4 regions of the Mesorhizobium sp. BH1-1-5 genome follow, and region 2 is predicted to be linked to each of the others. Evidence: predicted binding sites of a transcription regulator. Region 2 holds the regulator's gene; each other region holds the start of a gene.
What was found. The regulator PhoB, encoded in region 2, activates phosphate uptake and scavenging genes when phosphate is short. The targets are predictions, from matches to a motif close to TGTCATNNANCTGTCAT.

Region 1: a site for PhoB is predicted at 1,233-1,249, ahead of phnF (phosphonate metabolism transcriptional regulator PhnF). Genes of this name have one in related genera too.
Region 3: a site for PhoB is predicted at 2,863-2,879, ahead of LB572_RS20175 (acid phosphatase). Genes of this name have one in related genera too.
Region 4: a site for PhoB is predicted at 2,397-2,413, ahead of LB572_RS28250 (NAD-glutamate dehydrogenase). Genes of this name have one in related genera too.

What each region holds. Positions count from the first base shown of each region.
Region 1 is NZ_JAIUIM010000009.1:123,351-128,384, reverse strand. It holds gene LB572_RS14320 (zinc-binding alcohol dehydrogenase family protein) at 1-258, shown strand, start outside; gene phnF (phosphonate metabolism transcriptional regulator PhnF) at 444-1,190, opposite strand; gene phnG (phosphonate C-P lyase system protein PhnG) at 1,331-1,792, shown strand; gene phnH (phosphonate C-P lyase system protein PhnH) at 1,792-2,403, shown strand; gene LB572_RS14300 (carbon-phosphorus lyase complex subunit PhnI) at 2,405-3,520, shown strand; gene LB572_RS14295 (hypothetical protein) at 3,523-3,720, opposite strand; gene LB572_RS14290 (alpha-D-ribose 1-methylphosphonate 5-phosphate C-P-lyase PhnJ) at 3,780-4,679, shown strand; gene phnK (phosphonate C-P lyase system protein PhnK) at 4,676-5,034, shown strand, end outside.
Region 2 is NZ_JAIUIM010000034.1:53,070-58,103, reverse strand. It holds gene pstA (phosphate ABC transporter permease PstA) at 1-475, shown strand, start outside; gene pstB (phosphate ABC transporter ATP-binding protein PstB) at 472-1,275, shown strand; gene phoU (phosphate signaling complex protein PhoU) at 1,296-2,003, shown strand; gene phoB (phosphate regulon transcriptional regulator PhoB) at 2,021-2,710, shown strand; gene LB572_RS30785 (ROK family protein) at 2,992-4,227, opposite strand; gene xylF (D-xylose ABC transporter substrate-binding protein) at 4,500-5,034, shown strand, end outside.
Region 3 is NZ_JAIUIM010000014.1:170,783-175,816, forward strand. It holds gene LB572_RS20155 (NmrA family NAD(P)-binding protein) at 1-423, shown strand, start outside; gene LB572_RS20160 (dihydrofolate reductase family protein) at 459-1,046, shown strand; gene LB572_RS20165 (hypothetical protein) at 1,098-1,343, opposite strand; gene LB572_RS20170 (cytochrome-c peroxidase) at 1,494-2,702, opposite strand; gene LB572_RS20175 (acid phosphatase) at 2,965-4,497, shown strand; gene LB572_RS20180 (OsmC family protein) at 4,723-5,034, shown strand, end outside.
Region 4 is NZ_JAIUIM010000028.1:35,361-40,394, reverse strand. It holds gene LB572_RS28270 (DUF1062 domain-containing protein) at 1-219, opposite strand, end outside; gene LB572_RS28265 (LysE family translocator) at 660-1,274, shown strand; gene LB572_RS28260 (YciI family protein) at 1,339-1,662, opposite strand; gene LB572_RS28255 (peroxidase-related enzyme) at 1,785-2,348, opposite strand; gene LB572_RS28250 (NAD-glutamate dehydrogenase) at 2,477-5,034, shown strand, end outside.

The DNA of each region.
Region 1 (5,034 bases), on a different contig from region 2:
CTGGTGCTTGTCAGCGTCGTCAAGGACGACATCACCTTCTCAGACCCCGAATTCCACAAGCGCGAGATGACGCTGGTCGGCAGCCGCAACGCGCTGAAGGCCGATTTCGAGCATGTCGCGGCCTCGATCCGCAACGGCGCCGTGCCATTGGGCAAGCTCGTCACCCATCGCACCACGCTCGCCGCAACGCCGCGCGATCTCGCCAGATGGACGCATGAGAAGTCGGGGCTGATCAAGGCTGTCATCGAGGTGGGGTAGGACACGGCTCTTCTGACGCAAACATTCGGTAGTGACGGTGCGGGGATTTGGCAGAGCGCATGCCTTTGCGGTTAGCCGAAACCTTTGTCGTCTCGTCATCCTCGGGTCTGCGCTCCGCTTCGCGTCGCTCCGCCCGTGGATGACGACCTCTGGGGTTATCGTCCGAAGATGACGATGCCGAAGACCTAATCGCCAGCTGAGAGCCTCAGCTCCACCCGCTCCGCCGGAAAACGCGACTCCGCGAACTGGATCGGCTCACCATCGAGCGTGACGTTGACGGCGACGGTGACCAGCACGATGGCGCCAGGCTGCAACTCCATCGCCACAAGGTCGTCGGCATCGGCATGGCGTGCCGACAGCACTGTCGATTGCCGCAGATAATCGTTGATGCCGAAACGCTTGAGCGAGGCGGTGATCGATCCCGTTTCGGCCATTGCCGCCTCGATGCCGGCGAAACGCTTGGCGTCGAACCAGGTCGTCGCGCGCGATACCGGGTGTCCGTCGGCCTCGCCGCGCGTCTCCAGGCGGATGACGGCTGCTCCCTTGGCAAGGCCCAGCGCCTCGGCGATGCGCCGGCTGGCCGGTTCCGTCGCGGATGACAGCAGCGCGATGTGCCGTTCGCTCGTCTGCCCCTGCAGCCCCGTCGAGAAGCGCGTGCGCGCGCCGATGGGATAGGAGAGCCGTTTGCGCGACAAGACGAAGGTGCCGCGCCCCTGCTCGGCCCTCAGCACGCCATCCTGCACAAGCGCGGCAATGGCGCTGCGCACCGTATGGCGGTTGACGCCGTAGCGCTCGGCCAGCGCCATTTCCGGCGGCAGCGCTGCATTCTCGGCGAAATCGCCGCCCGCGATCCCCTGCAATATCTTGTCGGCGATCTGCCGCCACAGCGACACGCCGTTGCGCCTTTCGATGCTGCTCGCCAATCCAGCCATCGATCCCCCCATTTCTTCGCCAGCCCGGGCAATTTCCGCGCCTGTCATCCACCCGTCATGGACTCTGGGTAGGAGGTAAGTATAATTTGTATAGTTGTCTATATCAATAGACAAATTTTATGGATGCAGGGAGCGATGCCATGCGAGGACAGGAAGCGCGCGAGCAGGCCGGGCGAAAGGCCTTGATGGCGACGCTGGCGCATGCCGCGGCCGATGAGATCGCCCGTCTCTGGAACGAGTCGGGCCTGCCTTCCGAGGCCGAGCTTCTGCGCGGCCCGGAGACCGGATTGGTGACGGTGCGCGGGCGGATCGGCGGCGGCGGCGCGCCCTTCAATGTCGGCGAGGCGACCGTCACCCGCGCCACGGTGCGGCTGCCGTCCGGACAGGTCGGCCATTCCTATGCGCTCGGCCGCGACAAGGGCAAGGCCAGGCTCGCGGCGATCGCCGACGCGCTCTGGCAGGACCCGGCGCATCGCGAAGCGGTCGAGACGAAGCTGGCCGCACCCTTGCGTGCGGCGCTCGATGCGGCGCGCGAGACCCGGCGTGTCGAGACGGCGGCCACGAAAGTGGATTTCTTCACCATGGTGCGCGGAGAGGACTGATGAACATCGCCACGCAATCGATCGATGGCGGCTTCACCGAGCCGGTCTTCAACGCGCAAGTCGTGTTCCGCGCCATCATGGACGCGATGGCGCGCCCTGGCTCCGTCCAGGCCCTGCCGCAGCTCGCGCGCCCGCCGGCGCCGCTGTCGGCGACGGCCGGCGCCGTGGCGCTGGCGCTCTGCGACAACGACACGCCGGTCTGGCTCGATCAGGCACTGCAGGCGGAAGCTTCGGTCAAGGCCTGGCTCGGCTTCCACACCGGCGCGCCTTTGGCCAACACGCCCACGGACGCGCATTTCGCCCTGATCGCCAATCCGAAGGAGATGCCGGCGCTCGACGGTTTTGCGCAAGGCACGCAGGAATATCCCGACCGCTCGACGACGCTGATCCTGCTCACCGGCGATCTCGGCTCCGGCCCGACGCTGCTGCTCGAAGGCCCCGGCATCGAGAAGACGGCGATGATCGCGCCGACCGGCATGCCGCGCCATTTCGTCGAGCAGTGGAAGCAGAACAACCAGCGTTTCCCGCGTGGCGTCGACATCATCCTGGCGGCGCCCGGCAGCCTCGCCTGCCTGCCGCGCACCACCCGCATCAAGTCGATGGAGGCATGACATGTATGTCGCGGTAAAGGGCGGCGAGGCCGCCATTGCCAATGCGCATCGCCTGCTTGCCGATCGCCGCCGCGGCGATCGCTCGGTGCCGGCGCTGCGCCTCGACCAGATCGTCGAGCAGCTGGCGCTCGGCGTCGACCGCGTGATGAGCGAAGGTTCGCTCTATGACCGCGAGCTGGCGGCACTGGCCGTCGTCCAGGCGCGCGGCGACATGATCGAGGCGATCTTCCTGGTGCGAGCCTACCGCACCACGCTGCCGCGCTTCGGCTACACCAATCCGGTCGATACCGGCGCCATGCAAATCGAGCGGCGCGTGTCGGCCACCTACAAGGACCTGCCCGGCGGACAGGTGCTGGGTCCAACCTTCGACTATACCCACCGCCTGCTCGATCCCGAGCTTGCCGCCGGCGCCGAGGTCGACACACCGGCGCAGCGTCCGGCCGAAGCCGAAGCCATGCCGCGCGTCTCCGCGATCCTTGCCCATGAAGGCCTGATCGAGGCCGACGGCGAGATGCCGCTTGACCATGTGCCCGGCGACATAACGCGCGAGCCGCTGCAATTCCCGATGGCGCGCGACATCCGCCTGCAGGCGCTGTCGCGCGGTGACGAAGGCTTCCTGCTGGCGCTCGGCTATTCGACGCAGCGCGGCTACGCCCGCAACCACCCCTTCGTCGGCGAGGTGCGCATCGGCGAGGTCGAGCTGGAGCTGGACGTGCCGGAGCTGCCTTTCGCCGTGCCGCTCGGCTCCATCCGCGCCACCGAATGCCAGATGGTCAACCAGTTCAAGGGCTCGGCCAAGGCGCCGCCGCAGTTCACCCGCGGCTACGGCCTGGTCTTCGGCCAGAGCGAGCGCAAGGCGATGGCCATGGCGCTGTGCGACCGGGCGCTGCGCGCCGGCGAGCTCGGCGAGGATATCGTCGCCGCCGCGCAGGACGAGGAGTTCGTCATCTCGCATTCCGACAATGTCCAGGCGACCGGCTTCGTCGAGCATCTGAAGCTGCCGCATTATGTCGACTTCCAGGCCGAACTCGGCCTGGTTCGCCGCATGCGCGCCGAATATGAAGCTCGCGAAAACGAGGACAAGGCCGCCGAGGAAAAGCGGGAGGCGGCGGAATGAGCTTAATGACCGCTACCGGAATGTCCGCCGCCGCCATCGAAGGAACCGCCGCCGGAGCCGGAGCCACTGACGCCGGCAACGGTCTCGCCGTGCGGAGGATCCTTTGGCGCCGGGAGAAACATCTTCCGCAGCGCGAAAGCCGCAACGCCGGCGAAGACCAGCAACAGCACGCCAAGATGCATCCAACCGGTAGAATCCATGTGGATCTGCTCCCGCGTCTTGAGCGTCAAATCCTTACCACAGAGCGGACGTGATCGCCATGACCGACATCGCCACCTACAACTTCGCCTATCTCGACGAGCAGACCAAAAGGATGATCCGCCGCGCCATCCTGAAGGGCATCGCCATTCCCGGCTACCAGGTGCCTTTCGCCTCGCGCGAGATGCCGATGCCCTATGGCTGGGGCACCGGCGGCGTCCAGGTCACCGCCTCGATCATCGGCCCGGATGACGTGCTGAAAGTCATCGACCAGGGCGCCGACGACACCACAAACGCCGTCTCGATCCGCGCCTTCTTCAAGAAGGTCGCCAACGTCGCCGTGACCACCGAAACCGCGACGGCGACCATCATCCAGACCAGGCACCGCATCCCCGAGCATCCGCTCAACGCGGGCCAGGTGCTGGTCTTCCAGGTGCCGATCCCCGAGCCGCTGCGCTTCCTCGAGCCGCGCGAGACCGAGACACGAAAGATGCATGCGCTGGAGGAATACGGCCTCATGCATGTGAAGCTCTACGAGGACATCGCCAGGCACGGCCGCATCGCCACCACCTATGCCTATCCGGTCAAGGTCGAGGGCCGCTATGTGATGGACCCCTCGCCGACGCCGAAATTCGATAATCCAAAGATGCATCGCTCGCCGGCTTTGCAGCTGTTCGGCGCCGGCCGTGAGAAGCGCATCTACGCGGTACCGCCCTTCACCGACGTCGTCAGCCTCGACTTCGAGGATCATCCCTTCGAGGTCCAGACCTTCGACCAGCCCTGCGCGCTCTGCGGCGCCGAGAATGTCTATCTCGACGAGGTCATCCTCGACGACCATGGCGGCCACATGTTCGTCTGCTCGGACACCGACCATTGCGAGAAGCGGCGCGAAGATGGCCATCACGGCCACCTCGCCGCCGAAACCAATCTTGCCTCTGGGAAAACGGAGCCGGCAGAATGACCGACGAACCGCTGCTGCGCGTCTCCGCGCTGTCCAAATTCTACGGCTCGCGCGTCGGCTGCGAGAACGTCACTTTCGACCTTTGGCCAGGCGAGGTCCTGGCGGTGGTCGGCGAGTCCGGCTCCGGCAAGACGACGCTGCTCAACTGCCTGTCGACCAGGCTGCTGCCCTCCTCCGGCACCGCGAGCTACCGCATGCGCGACGGCCAGTGGCGCGAGCTCTACCGGATGAGCGAGACCGAGCGCCGCTTCCTGATGCGCACCGACTGGGGTTTCGTCCATCAGAACCCGGCCGACGGGCTGCGCATGACGGTGTCGGCCGGCGCCAATGTCGGCGAAAGGCTGATGGCGGTCGG
Region 2 (5,034 bases):
CGTCTATGAGCTGATGGTGCGGCCGATGGGGCATTTCTCGGCGATTGCCGGCGCCGTCGCGCTGTCGATCCTGGTGATTCCCGTCGTGGTGCGCACCACCGAGGACATGCTGAACCTCGTGCCCAACGCGCTGCGCGAAGCAGGCACCGCCATCGGCGCGCCGCGCTGGGTGGTGATCCGCTCGGTCGCCTATCGCGCGGCAATGTCGGGCATCGTCACCGGCATCCTTTTGGCGATCGCCCGCATCTCCGGCGAGACGGCGCCGCTTCTCTTCACCGCGCTCAACAACCAGTTCTGGTCGAGCAATCTCAATGCCCCGATGGCCAGCCTGCCGGTGACCATCTTCCAGTTCGCTCTCAGCCCTTATGAGGAATGGCAGCAACTGGCCTGGACGGGCGCACTCATAATCACCCTGACGGTTCTCGGGCTGAGCATCATCGCCCGAAGCCTAACCGGACGCAGAGAGGACAGATGAAACCGATGTTGTCCACCGACCTGAACGCACCCGACGCGACCGTCGAGAAGGCCAAGATCGAGGTCAAGAACCTCAACTTCTACTATGGCCAGTCGAAGGCGCTGAAGGACATCAACCTGTCCCTGCCGGAGCGCAGCGTGACGGCCTTCATCGGCCCGTCGGGCTGCGGGAAGTCGACGCTGCTGCGCGTGCTCAACCGCATCTACGAGCTCTATCCGAAGCAGAGCGCCGAGGGCCAGGTGCTGCTCGACGGCAAGAACATCCTCGACCGCTCGCAGGACCTCAACCTGCTCAGGACCAAGATCGGCATGGTTTTCCAGAAGCCGACGCCTTTCCCGATGTCGATCTACGAAAACATCGCCTTCGGCGTCAGGCTCTATGAGAAGATCAGCAAGGCCGAGATGGACAGCCGCGTCGAGCAGGCGCTGAAGCGCGCCGCGCTCTGGAGCGAGGTCAAGGACAAGCTCAACGCCAGCGGGCTCAGCCTTTCCGGCGGCCAGCAGCAGCGCCTGTGCATCGCCCGCACCGTGGCGGTGAAGCCCGAGGTCATCCTGCTCGACGAGCCGGCCTCGGCGCTCGATCCCCTGTCGACGGCCAAGATCGAGGAGCTGATCGACGAATTGCAGGCCGACTACACGATCGTCATCGTCACCCACAACATGCAGCAGGCGGCGCGCGTGTCGCGGCAGACGGCGTTCATGTATCTCGGCGAGCTGGTGGAGTTCGACCGGACCGAGAAGATCTTCACCTCGCCTCGCGAGAAGCGCACGCAGGACTACATCACCGGCCGCTTCGGCTGAGTACATACGAGGACATCATCATGGCCGAACATACCGTCGCCTCCTTCGACGAGGATTTGAGGCAGATCAGCCGGCTCATCAACGACATGGGCGATCTCGCCGGCTCCATGGTCGGCGGCGCGACCAGGGCCCTGCTCGAAACCGACAATGCGCTGGCGCAGCGCGTCGTCTCCGACGACGCCATCATGGACGCGCGCCAGCGCGAGCTCGACGACCGCGCCATCACGCTGATCGCCAAGCGGCAGCCGATGGCCGACGATCTTCGTCACGTGGTCGGCTCGATCCGCATGGCGGGCGACCTCGAGCGCATCGGCGACCTCGCCAAGAACATCGCCAAGCGCGTCGGTTCGGTCGGCGTCAGCGCCGCGCCGCGCGACCTCACGCATTCGATCGATTCCATGGCGCAGATGGTGCTGATCCAGGTCCAGGCCGTGATCCAGGAATATACGGCGGGCGATGCCACGGCGCTGGCCAAGCTTCGCAACGACGACGAGCGCATCGACGTCAAATACACGTCCGTCTTCCGCGAGCTGTTGACCTACATGATGGAAGACCCGCGCAACATCACCGCTTGCACGCATCTTTTGTTCTGCGCCAAGAATCTCGAGCGCATCGGCGACCATGTGACCAACATCGCCGAGAACGCCTACTATGTGCTGACCGGCACCCAATTGCCCGCCAACCGTCCGAAGCAGGACGAGACGGCAATGTCGGCGCCGGCGGCCTGACGGAAAAGGTTACCCCGATGATCGCGCCACGCATCATGGTGGTGGAGGACGAGGAGCCGCTGGGGGTGCTGCTCCGCTACAACCTCGAATCCGAAGGTTACCAGGTTGAAGTGGTGACCCGCGGCGACGAGGCCGAAATCCGCCTGCAAGAAAACGTTCCCGACCTGCTCGTGCTCGACTGGATGGTGCCGGCGGTTTCCGGCATCGAGCTCTGCCGGCGTCTCAGGATGCGGCCCGAGACCGAGCGGCTGCCGATCATCATGCTGACGGCGCGCGGCGAGGAAAGCGACCGCGTGCGCGGCCTTTCGACCGGCGCCGACGACTATCTGGTCAAGCCGTTCTCGACGCCGGAGTTCATGGCGCGCGTCAAGGCGCTGCTGCGCCGCGCCAAGCCGGAGGTGCTGTCCAGCGTGCTCAAGGTCGGCGACATCGTGCTCGACCGCGAATCGCACCGCGTCTACCGCAAGAAGAGCGAGATCAGGCTCGGCCCGACCGAGTTCCGCCTGCTCGAATTCATGATGCGCCATCCCGGCCGCGTGTTCTCGCGCAGCCAGCTGCTCGACAATGTCTGGGGCGAGACGATCTATATCGACGAGCGCACCGTGGACGTGCATGTCGGGCGCCTGCGCAAGGCCGTCAACAACGGCCGCATGCCGGACGTCATCCGCACCATCCGTGGCGCGGGTTACGCGATCAGGGAAGATTAGTCTCGGGGCGCGCCGAAGTCCTGACAGCTAGGCACTTCCAACATCTACGCTGGTCAGTAGCCGAGACGCTTGTGCTTCGTCATCCACGGGCGGAGCAAGGAGCGCAGCGACGCGGCGCAGACCCGAGGATCCATGCCGTGACGTCGACGCGCCGCGGCGGTGCAGAATTCTGCTCCGCTGCGCATGGATTCCAGGGTCTTCGCGACGGAGCTTCGCTCCTGCTTCGCCCTGGAATGACGAAGCTGCGGGGGCTTCGCACGGAAACCAACGATCAAGGTTGATCAGGCGACGTGCTTGCCCGCTCGCGCCTGGCCTCCCGGCGCGAAAATCTCCTGGTCGACGAAGGTCAGCGCGCGCATGGCGCAGCCTTCGCGGATCAGCGGCAGTTCGTTCGGCTCGGTGTCGAAGGAGATCGACTTGGAGTGCTGGCCGCCGGCGGTCTGGGCGATCGCCTCCCTCAGCGCCGGCTCGATCAGGTCGAAGGCGGCCGCGCTGACGCCGACCATGGCGACGGGCGCCGGGTCGATCAAGGCAAACAGGCTGCCGAGACCGAAGCCAAGCGCTTCGCCGGCCCGGCGATAAGCCTCCCGTTCGGGGCCGTCCTCCTGACGGGCCTTTGCGGCAAGGGCGCGCATGTCGGCGTCGCCGACGTCGGTTGGCGCGGCATCCTCGCTTATTCCCATGGCGCTGCGCCAGATCGCATAATTGCCGGCATAGGCCTCGACGCAGCCGCGCCGGCCGCAGCGGCAAAGCGCGCCGCCCGGACGATGGATCATGTGGCCGAACTCGCCGCCCGAGGAATGCGTGCCGGTGAACAGCGCGCCTTTCAGCACCAGCCCCATGCCGATGCCGTGCGAGAGCAGGATGGCGATGAAGTCGTCGCGATAGCGCTCGGGATCGCGCCATTGCAGCGCCACCGCCATCATGTTGCAGTCGTTCTCCGTTGTGGCCGGGATGCCGAATTCCTTTTCGAGGATATCGGCGAAGGGAATGTCGGTCAGCGGCGTGATCGGCGACCACAGCATGGCGCGTGAACGGGAATCGGTGATGCCTTGAATGCCCATGGCGATGCGGGCGACGCTGCCCAGGTCGAGGTCGGGATCCTGCAGCCGGCGCCGGACGATCGCAACGCATTCGCCGATCAGCTCGTCGCGGGGCATGACAAGCGTGTCCAGGCGCTGCTGTTCCTCGGCAATCACCTGGCCGGCGTAGTCGATGACGGCGACCGACAGGAAGTTCAGCGACAGCACCACGGTCAGCACCGCGGCGGCTTCGGGGTTCTGCGCCAGGCCGATCTGCGGCCGGCCGCGTTTCAACGCCGTCGGCTCGCTGGCCTTGCTTTCGGTGAGAATGCCCTCCTGGATCAGATCGGCGGAAATCGCCGAAATGGTCGAGTGGCTGAGCCCGGTGGAGGCGGCAATCTCCGTCCGCGAGGGCTGGCCGGCGCGGCGCACGGCCGAAATCACCATGGCGCGGTTGCGCCGGCGCAAATCGTCGTGGCGGATCCCGACCGACATTGTCCTCGCACGTCCTCCCGGTCATCGCGGCCTTGTGATGATGATGCCATGGCCTACCGGTGACACGCCAGCGATACTGGCAGAAGCCAAGGTCCATGTCATTATTTATTGCGGATGTCGAAAAAAATGCTCGGACCCATCAAAACCCATCAGAATCGCAGTTGACAGCGTCGTTTTGCTGGATCACTATTTTTTTGAGGCTCGAAAAAAAGCCTCTGTGCCGGCCTTCGGGCCAGTCTGGGTCGCGCCGCACGGGGCGCAGGGAGGATATCATGAAGAAATTCGCAGCCGCCATTCTGGCGGGCGTTGCCATGTCGCTGACGCTGGCCTCGGTCGCCGAGGCGAAGGACAAGGTGATCGGCGTTTCGTGGTCGAATTTCCAGGAAGAGCGCTGGAAGACCGACGAAGCGGCGATGAAGGCCGCCATCGAGGCCGCCGGCGACAAATATATCTCGGCCGACGCGCAGTCCAATCCGGGCAAGCAGCTGACCGACGTCGAAAGCCTGATCTCGCAGGGCGCCAATTCGCTGATCATCCTGGCGCAGGATGCCTCGGCGATCGGCCCGGCGGTGCAGAAGGCGCTCGACGAGGGCATCCCGGTCGTCGGCTACGACCGCCTGATCGAGAACAAGGACGTGTTCTACCTGACGTTCGACAACAAGGAAGTCGGCCGCATGCAGGCCCGCGAGGTGTTCAAGGCCAAGCCCGAGGGCAACTACGTCTTCATCAAGGGCTCGGGTTCGGATCCGAATGCCGACTTCCTGTTCTCGGGCTCCATGGAAGTGCTGAAGGAAGCCATCGACAGCG
Region 3 (5,034 bases), on a different contig from region 2:
GTCGAGCAGGCGGCGTCCGGCGTCTTTGCCTCGCCCTTCCGCGGCGACCTGCCGATGCCGCTGATAGCCGCCAAGGACATTGGCGAGCGCGCCGCCGTGCTGTTGAGCGCCGAACACTTTCCGGCCCGGCGCGTCGTCGAATTGCACGGTGGCGGTTCCTACACGCTCGATCAGGCCACCACGATCCTGGGCCGGGCGATCGGCAAGGATGTCGCCTACCATGAAGCGCCTTTCGCCGAAGCGCGGGCCGGCATGGTCGCCAATGGCATATCGGCGAGTTTTGCCGATGCGCTGGGCGAAACGGCGGCAAGCTTCAACAGAGGCGAGCGCTGGGCGCTGGAGGCACCCTCAGCCGAAAACGCCACGCCGACCAGCTTCGAAACCTGGGTGAGAGCCTTCGCCCGTTCGCGCAATGCCAGCTAGCGCTCCGCGCCGCAAATACAGGAGAGGAGACCCGAATGAAGAATCTCATCCTTCAGATGCAGATGTCGGTCGACGGTTTTGTCGGCGCCGATGAGGATCGTCGCTGGCAGCTCTGGGAATGGGGCGACGACAGCGCCTGGGACGAGGAGCTCAAGCAGGACTTCAACGCCATTTTCGAGACCATCGACACCATCCTGTTGAGCCGCAAGATGGCGGAGGAGGGGTATATGACTCATTGGGGCAATGCCGCGAGGAAATATCCGAAGGATCGCTTCTATGCCTTCGCGCGGCGCATCGTCGAGGTTGAGAAGGTGGTGGCGAGCGACAAGCTCGAGGCTTCGCGCTGGGAACGGACGCGGGTCGTCAGCGGCGACCTGCCGCGCGAGGTCGATGCGCTGAAGCAAGGCGAGGGCGGCAGCATCGCCGTGTTCGGCGGCGCGGGCTTTGCCTCCGCGCTGATCGCCGCCGGTCTGGTCGACGAGTTCCAGCTCTTCATCAATCCTGCGGTGCTGGGCAGCGGCCGCCGCATCTTCGACAAGGGCGGTTTTGGCGGGCTGAAGCTCCTCGGCTCGAAGTCCTATGCCTGCGGCATGGTGGTGAGCCGCTACGCGCCGGCGCAATGAGGAGCGGCACCGAGGTCGCGCCGCGTTGAATCAATCCGTCAGTGCGTCTTCTCAACCGCCTGTTTGGCCGTGCCTTTCCCGCATCGGCTGCGAGCCGCTTCCGCTGACGAGCCGCAGTTGCGCGCCCGGCCGGCCGGGCCAGGCTGCATGGTCGTTGCCCGCGGCGACGAACCAGCGGGCCTCACGCGATGTCAGGCCGATAAGCACCCGGCCAGCATATTCGGCCGGCGCGCCATTACCCGCATCGAAAACCGCCCAGCTGCCGCCGGGCGGCTCCTGCACCGCGACGAACCTCATCGGAGACTCCATCTGTGAAGAGATGGGCAACATAGCAGGCGCGACTTGGCGTTCCTATGACGTGGCTCACATTGGCACATATTTGCGGTGGATAGCAGGGCTCCGGCTGCAATCAGGCCGTGCGTCCACCAATCTCCTTGGCCGCTTGCGCTACTGCCCTGCCTGGTCGGCGTCGGTCAGCGTGCCGAGGAAGGCGACGATGTCGTCGATCTCGGCGTCGGTCAGCGCCGGCTTGTCGCCGGGTTTCTTGCCGTTGAACGGTGGGTCGGTGTTGAGGTTCGGCCAATAGGCTTTCGGCAGGTCGTCGAATTTGTCGACCGTGCCGTCGGCCTTCTTCGGATACCAGCGCGCCGGGTCGCTGTCGCGGCTGGCGTAGAAGGCCACCGCCTCGCGCAGCGTGTGGAAATAGCCGTTGTGGAAGAAACTTTTGCGCAAGGCCACGTTACGCAGGGTCGGCGTCTTGAACAGGCCGCAATATTCCGTCCGCCCCTTGAAGTCGGTGCGCATCGGACCGCACAGGCCAAGGTCGACATAACTGGAATCGGCATTGGCGGGGATCGCCGGATTGCGCGGCACGGCGATCGCGATCAGGCCGTAATCGGTGAACTGCGGCGGCTCGCCGTCGTTGGCCGGCTCGCTCAGATGGCAACTCGCGCAATTGCCCTTCGCTTCGTCCTCGAACAGCATGCGGCCGCGCAATTCCTGCGCCGAGAGCTGCGCCTTGCCGGCAAGGAAGGCGTCGTAACGGCTGGAATAGGGATAGAAATCGGCGCTGCTCTGCTCGAACGTGCCGAGCGCTTCGACCGCGGCGTCGAAGGCGTCCTGCGGGTGCTCGAACACATCGGCGCCGAACGCCGCCTTGAAGGCGTCGGCATAGGGCGCCTTGCCCAGCGCCGCGACCACGTCGCCCTCGTCCTTGTTGCCCATCTCGAAGGGCGACAGCAGCGGGATCCTGGCCTGGTCCTTGCCGTGGTCGGCGCGGCCGTCCCAGGTCAGGCCGCCGGTCGGGCCGTTGTCGACGCTCTCGTCGCCTTCATCCTCGGAGTCGTAAAAATGCTCGGTGAAGGCGGGTGCAGCCTGCAGATAGCGCAGCGACGGCACGGCACGGACGCCGGGTCGGTCGAGGTTGGCTCCGCCCATCTCGACCGGCGACGCCGAGGCCGGGCCGAAGGCGTGGTTGGGATCGTGGCAGGACGAGCAGGCCTGCTTGCCCGATGCCGAGAGAGACGGATCGAAGAACATCTGCCGCCCGAGCGCCGTCAGCGCGTCGGCTCGGGCGAGGGCGTCCTGGCGCGACATCGGGCCGGGATGGACGCCGGAGGGTTCCGCGGCGTCGGCAGGCGCGGTCAAGCCGATCATCGAAGCCGCCAGAACGGCGATCACGTGATTTTTCCGTCCCATCGTCCGCGGCGACATCCCTGATTTCCTTCGCCCGATTTCGTTCGCGACGTAAGGTTCGAGTGCAACGGATTGATGACCGGCCGTATCGCTCACGAAACCGTGTTCGGACGCTGCAGAACTGTCACATGGATGACAACGCGCCGAAGTAGCTGGGCATTGATGCCGTTGCGTTCCTGCATTGCCGTCCTCCAGCCATTCCCAAGCCACGAGGCATTTCCCAATGATCCGGTCCTTGCTCCCTCTTTGCCTCGCCACCACGGCGCTGGCATCGCTCTCCGCTGCTGCCCACGCGGCACCTCCCGGCTATGACAAGATCGACACCGTCGTCGTCATCTACGCCGAGAACCGCAGCTTCGATAACCTCTATGGCGGCTTCCCCGGCGCCAGCGGCCTGGCGAACGTCTCGCCCGACCAGGCGCGCCAGCTCGACCGCGACGGCAAGCCGCTTTCCGAACTGCCGCCGGCCTGGGGCGGACTGACCGGCAAGGGCGTCACGCCGGCGGTGACGGAAGCGCAGAGCGCGCATCTTGCCAACGCTACCTTCGCCATCGACGATCCCAAGGGTTTCAACGAGGGCACCAACGTCGTCACGCACGACCTCTGGCACCGCTTCTACCAGGAGCAGATGCAGATCGATGCTGGCCGGAACGACAAGTTCGTCGCCTGGGGCGATTCCGGCTCGTTGGTTATGGGCCACTATGACGGCTCCAACCTGCCGATGTGGGCGATCGCCAAGAAATACGTGCTCGCCGACAACTTCTTCCAGGGGGCCTTCGGCGGCTCCTTCCTCAACCACTTCATGCTCGCCTGCGCCTGCGCCCCGTTCTACCCGAATGCCGACACCAGCCCGGTGAAAGGCCAGATAGCGGCCGTCGAGCCGGATGGCGTGACGCTGAAGCCGGCCGACAATTCGCCGCCCTCGGCGCTTGGCGGCGTGCCGAAATTCGCCAATGACGGCGCTATCACGCCCGACTTCTACGCCGTCAACACCATGCAGCCGCCTTACCAGCCGAGCGCCAACAAGCCGGCCGAGGGCGGCGACAAGGCGCTCGCCGATCCGGCGCAGCCGACCACGCTGCCGCCGCAGCAGGAGATCACCATCGGCGATCTCCTGTCGCTCAAGGGTATTTCCTGGGCCTGGTATTCAGGCGCCTGGCAGGCGGCGCTCGACGGCAAGAACGCCACGCCCGTGCCGAACTTCCAGTTCCACCACCAGCCCTACAACTATTTCGCCGCCTATGCCCCGGGCACGGCAGCGCGCGCCGAGCATCTCAAGGATGGCGGCCTCGGCGGCGAAGAGTTCATCAAGTCGATCGACGACGGCAAGCTGCCGGCTGTCTCCTTCTACAAGCCGCAGGGCAATCTCAACGAACACGCCGGCTATGCCGATGTGACCTCCGGCGACCAGCATCTGGCCGACCTCGTCGCGCATCTGGAGAAGAGCCCGCAATGGCAGCATATGCTGGTGGTCATCACCTATGACGAGAATGGCGGCTTCTGGGATCACGTCGCGCCGCCGAAGGCCGATCGCTGGGGCCCGGGCAACCGTATTCCGGCCTTCATCATCTCGCCCTACGCGAAGATGGGTATGGTCGACCACACCCAGTACGACACCACCTCGATCCTGCGCTTCATCACCAACCGCTACGACCTCCCGGTGCTGCCCGGCATCGTCGCCCGCGACAAGGCCCTGCGCAACAACGACCAGCCGCCGATGGGCGATCTGACGGCGGCGCTGGATTTGACGAGGTAGCGCTTCACCGCTTGGTTCCTCGCCCCGCCAAAGGCGGGGAGAGGTGTCCGCGAAGCGGACGGAGAGGGGCCTTCGTGGGGCGCTCCCCTCCGTCTTGGCTTCGCCAAGCCACCTCTCTCCCACTTTCGTGGGGGCGAGCAGACGCTAACCCCCCATGGCCTGCTTCGGCGATTGCCTCGGTGAATTCCCCTCCGCTATCAATGTATTCAAAGTTGGAGACATTCGATGGCGGACCTCAAAGTCAGAACCCGAAAAGTCGGCGCGCTTGCCGTCCTGCCGCCGGGTGGCCTGCCGGCGGTCACGACACCGACCGGCGGCACCGTCGATGTCGTCACGCAGGTCAGCGCCCCCGGCTTCAGCCCTCTCGACCTGCTCCATGCCTCCTTAGCCGCCTGCATGGTGCTCAGCGCCCGCATCGCCGCCAACCGCCTCGGCGTCGCCGACCGGCTCGGCGAGGTGAGGGCGCAGGTCACCGGCGAGAAGGCGAAGGACGAGCCGTCGCGGGTCGAGACGTTCAAGATCAAACTGGAAATCGAC
Region 4 (5,034 bases), on a different contig from region 2:
GCGCCGGTTGCAACGCTCCAGGATCGTGCGGTTCCAGGATTTGTCGCAGTCGACGCAGCGATAGATCAGCCAAACGTCGATGCGCTTGCCGTTGGCGTTGACGCGGAATTTCTCGCCGCATCGATAGGGTTTCACGCCGCCGCAGCGGTTGCAGTTGATGATAGGTCGAGGCGCGATTGCTGGCGCGATCGTCCAGCGGACAGACAAGGTAGAAGACATGCCGGTAGGCCCTTCCCGTCGGGAAGTCCGTCAGGCCGGCAATGTCCGAGGTGCCTTCATGGGCACGGTGTGGCGAGAGACTGTGTTATCCGGAAGTCAGGCGTCGGCGCGGATTACGCGCTGCGGCTCAGCAATGCCAAACCGGTCTCGAACCGCCGCCTGAAGAACGCGTGAACAAATGCAGGGGCAAGCTAAAGATGCGCCTGCGGTGCATTCAGAGGAGTTGGCGAGACCGGCGGTTACTGAGGCAAAGTGATGCTCGAAACGGATGAAGGGTCAGGTCTTCTAGCTAAGGCTCAAGGGGACGACAAGAGCAGTAACCGTAGGCGGCGCCGACTCTGGCAGCTATTGTCTGCTTGGTCAGTCCTTGCACCTTGCGGAGCGTGCCAAATCTGCTCCGATCGAGTATCGTCGGCTCCCATGCTATAGGAAGCACCATCATGCATCTCGCCTCGCTGCTGATCTTCGCCGCCGCTTTGTTCGTCGCCGCCGGCTCGCCCGGACCGTCGATCGCGGCACTCGTGGCGCGGGTGATCTCGAAAGGGTTCCGCGACGTCTTCCCGTTCCTGTTGGCGATGTGGATCGGTGAAGCGATCTGGCTGTCGCTGGCGGTGTTCGGGCTCGCCGTCGTGGCGCAGACCTTCCACTACGCCTTCGTCGTCGTGAAATGGGTTGGCGTCGCCTACCTTGCCTATCTGGCGTTCAAGATGTGGACGGCGCCGGTCGAGGCCAAGGAAGGCGAGATGCCGCGCGAGGATTCAGCCCTGAAACTGTTCTTTGCCGGCATGGCGGTGACGCTCGGCAACCCGAAGATCATGATGTTCTATCTGGCGCTGGTGCCCACCATCATCGATCTTGCCTCGGTCAGCGTTGTCGGTTGGGTCGAGCTGACGGTCACCATGGCGATCGTGCTCGTGGTCATCGACCTCGCCTGGGTGCTGGCCGCGTCGCAGGCGCGCCGGCTCCTGAAGAGCAAGCGCGCCATGAGGATCGCCAACCGGGTCAGTGCCACGACGATGGCGGGCGCAGCCGCGGCGATCGCCGCGCGTTCCTGATGCATCGAAACAAAGGCTTGAAGCGCGTCGACTGAAACCGTTTTCGGCGACGCGCTTTTAAGCGCTACATCATCTCGATGATCGGCGCGATCTCGACGCTGAAGGCAGGGTCCATCAGGATCGGGCAGTCCTTGGCCTTGGCGACGGCGTCATCGATGTCCCTGGCTTCGACGACGGTGTAACCCGCGGTCGGATTGCTGCCGCCATTGTTCTCGATCCTGCCGCTCGGCAGCACCGTCTTTGACATGCCGACCGGATTGCCGCCATCGACGACGGCCGAGCCGAGCTTGTCATACCAGCCGGTCCAGGCATCCATAGCCGCTTTGCGCTCGGCTTCGTCGGTCGGCATCTTGCCGGAGCCGTGATAGACATAGAGAAATTTCGCCATGTTCTCCTCCTTTGTCGGCGGCGTCGAACCGGCATGCGGCCACGCCGCAATCTTGATCATCCAACCAAATGGCGGGATGAGCAACGAAAAATTCGATATTGCTAATATAAGGCCAGCGGCCGCTATCGCGCCATGGCGTGGTATTCGGGGTTTGGCCGCATGTCGACCGCGGCGGCCACCCGGTTCGACATGTTGAAGAAGGCGGCGGTCGAGGCGATGTCCCAGATGTCGCGGTCTGAAAAACCAGCCTGGCGCAGGGCGGCGCGGTCGGCCTCGACGATTTTGGCCGGCTCTTCGGTCAGCTTGACCGCGAATTCGAGCATGGCGCGCTGTCGGTCCGACAGATCGGCGGCGCGGAAATTCATCACCATCATCTCGCCGAGCGCCGGCTCGCCCGACAGCTGGCGCACGGCTGCGCCATGCGCGGTCAGGCAATAGAAGCAGTGGTTGATCGAGGAGACGACCACGGCGATCGTCTCGCGCTCCAGCTTCGACAGGCCGGACTCACCCAGCATCAGATCGTTGTACATGTCGGTGAAGGCGCGCAGCTTCTTCTCGTCGAAGGCGTAGGCGAGGAGCACGTTGGGCACGAGGCCGAGCTTCTCCCGGCATTTGTCGAAATAGGCTTTCGTCGCCTCGCTGAGCTCCGCCTGGACGAGGTCGAGCGCGGTAATCCTGTCGGTCATGGGTCGTTCTCCTTGCAAGGCAACGGCGTCGGCTCGAATTTCTTAATGTGTCGTCAAACCTTTGTCGCGAAACGGCGCTCATCTGCTACGATAGTCGCAAAAGCATACGACGGGAGGCAATAAGCGTCATGGCCAGCGTGAAATCCAAGCCGAAGAAGAAAGCTGCCGCCGCGAAAGCGGACGAGAAACCCGCAAGGCTTGCCGACTATCTGCTCGCACGGGCGCCTGCCGAGGATATCGCGGCCTATGACGTGGCCGACCTCGAACGCGCCGGCGAGCTCGCCGCCAAAGCGGTCGCCAGCCACAGGAAGGGCGAAAGCGTCGTCGCCGTCGAGGCGGGTTCGGGCGTTGCCTGCGAGGGCCGGCCGGTCACGGTCATCACCGTCGTCAACGACAACATGCCGTTCCTGTTCGATTCGATCCTGGGCGAGATCACCGAGATCAGCGGCGAGCCGACGCTGGTCACCCACCCGATCGTCACGGTTCGCCACGGCAAAGCCGGCGTCGTCGAGGTTCTCGGCGATGGCGGCAAGGAGGATGACGAGCGCGACCGGCTGAGCGTCGTCCATGTCCACATCCCGCGGCTGACCGCCGACCAGGCGGCAAGCCTCACCGAGCGGCTGCGCAAGATGCTTTCCCAGGTCCGCGCCGCCGTCGTCGACTGGAAGCGGATGCTCGCCCGCCTCGACCAGGCGATTTCCGAATTCCGCTATTCGGCGGTGCCGCTCGACAAGAAGAGCGTCGCCGAGGCGATCGCCTTCCTCGAATGGCTGCGCGACGACAATTTCACCTTCCTCGGCATGCGCGAGTTCAAATATATCGGCGGCGAGGAAAGCGGCTCGCTGGAGCGCGCCGAAAAACCCGGCATGGGTATCCTGTCGGACCCGGACGTGCTGGTGCTGAGACGCGGCACCGAGGCGGTGACGACGACGCCGGAGATCCGTGCCTTCCTGCATGGGCCGGAGCCGCTGATCGTCACCAAGGCCAACGCCAAGTCGTCGGTGCATCGCCGCATCTATCTCGATTACATCGGCATCAAGACCTACACGTCGAAAGGCGCGCTGGCGGGCGAGCTGCGTATCGTCGGCCTGTTCACCTCGACCGCCTACACGCGCTCGGTGATGAAGATCCCCTATCTGCGCTCGAAGGCCGAGGCCGTGATCTCGAAATCCGGCTTCGATCCGCACGATCATTCCGGCAAGGCCCTGATCAACGTCCTGGAGAGCTATCCGCGCGACGAGCTGTTCCAGGTGCCGGTGCCGATCCTGCGCAAACATGCCCTCGCCATCCTCGGGCTGATCGAGCGGCCACGCGTGCGGGCGCTGGTGCGCGTCGATCAGTTCGACCGCTTCGTCTCGATCATCGTGTTCGTGCCGCGCGACCGCTATGACAGCGTCGTGCGCGAGAAGATCGGCACCTATCTGAAAACCGTGTTCGAGGGCCGGCTGTCGGCCTATTACCCGGCCTTCCCGGAAGGCGGACTGGCGCGCATTCACTTCATCATCGGCCGTTCCGGCGGCAAGACGCCGAAAATCGAGCAGTCGACACTCGAGGCGGCGATCCGCGACATCGTGCGCACCTGGGAGGACGCGCTCTCCGAAGCCGCGGAGGCGGCCGGCAGCGATCCGGCGCTGAAGGCGATCGCGGCGCGGTTCCCCGAAAGCTATCGCGACTCCTTCTCGGCCGCCGTGGCGCTGGCCGATGCCGGGCGCATCGCGAAGATCGGCGCCGACAATCCGATCGCCATCGACTATTACCGCCATGCCGACCAGAAGCCGGAGCAGGCGGCGCTGAAGATCTATCACTTCGGCAGTCCGGTGGCGCTGTCGCGGCGCGTGCCGGTGTTGGAGAATATCGGCTTCCGCGTCATCAGCGAGCGCACTTTCGAGGTCGGCGACGGTCCCGGCGACCGGGTGTTCATCCACGATATGGAGCTGGAGAACAGCTACGGCGCGCGAATAGACCTCGCCGACGGCGGCGCGCTGTTCGAGGACGCGTTTCTCTCGGTATGGCGCGGCGACGTCGACAATGACGGCTATAACGGCCTGGCCCAGACCGCCGGCCTGTGGTCGGGCGAGATCACCATCCTGCGCGCCTATGGCCGCTATTTGCAGCAGGCCGGCATCCCGCAGAGCCAGGATTTCATCGCCGCGGCGCTCAACCGCTACCCGGAGATCGCGCGCGGCCTGCACGCGCTGTTCGTCGCCCGGCTCGGGCCGGCGGCGGAAGGCGACGGAACGGTCGCGGCCAAGCACCTCAAGGCCAAGATCAAGGACGCACTGGAGGAGGTGCCCAACATCGATGACGACACCATCATCCGCCGCTACCTCAACCTCATCGAAGCCTCGCTGCGCACCAATCATTTCGTAGCCGATACGAAAGCGAAGGGGCAGTCGCTGGCGATCAAGCTCGACTCGCAGGCGGTCGAGGGACTGCCGGCGCCGCGGCCATGGCGCGAAATCTTCGTCTACGGCTCCGAGGTCGAGGGCGTGCATCTGCGCTTCGGCCCGGTGGCGCGCGGCGGCCTGCGCTGGTCGGACCGCGCCCAGGACTACCGCACCGAGGTGCTCGGCCTGGTCAAGGCCCAGCAGGTCAAGAACGCCGTCATCGTGCCGGTCGGCGCCAAGGGCGGCTTCTATCCGAAGAAGCTGCCGATGAGCGCCGGGCGCGACGCCATTTTCGAAGC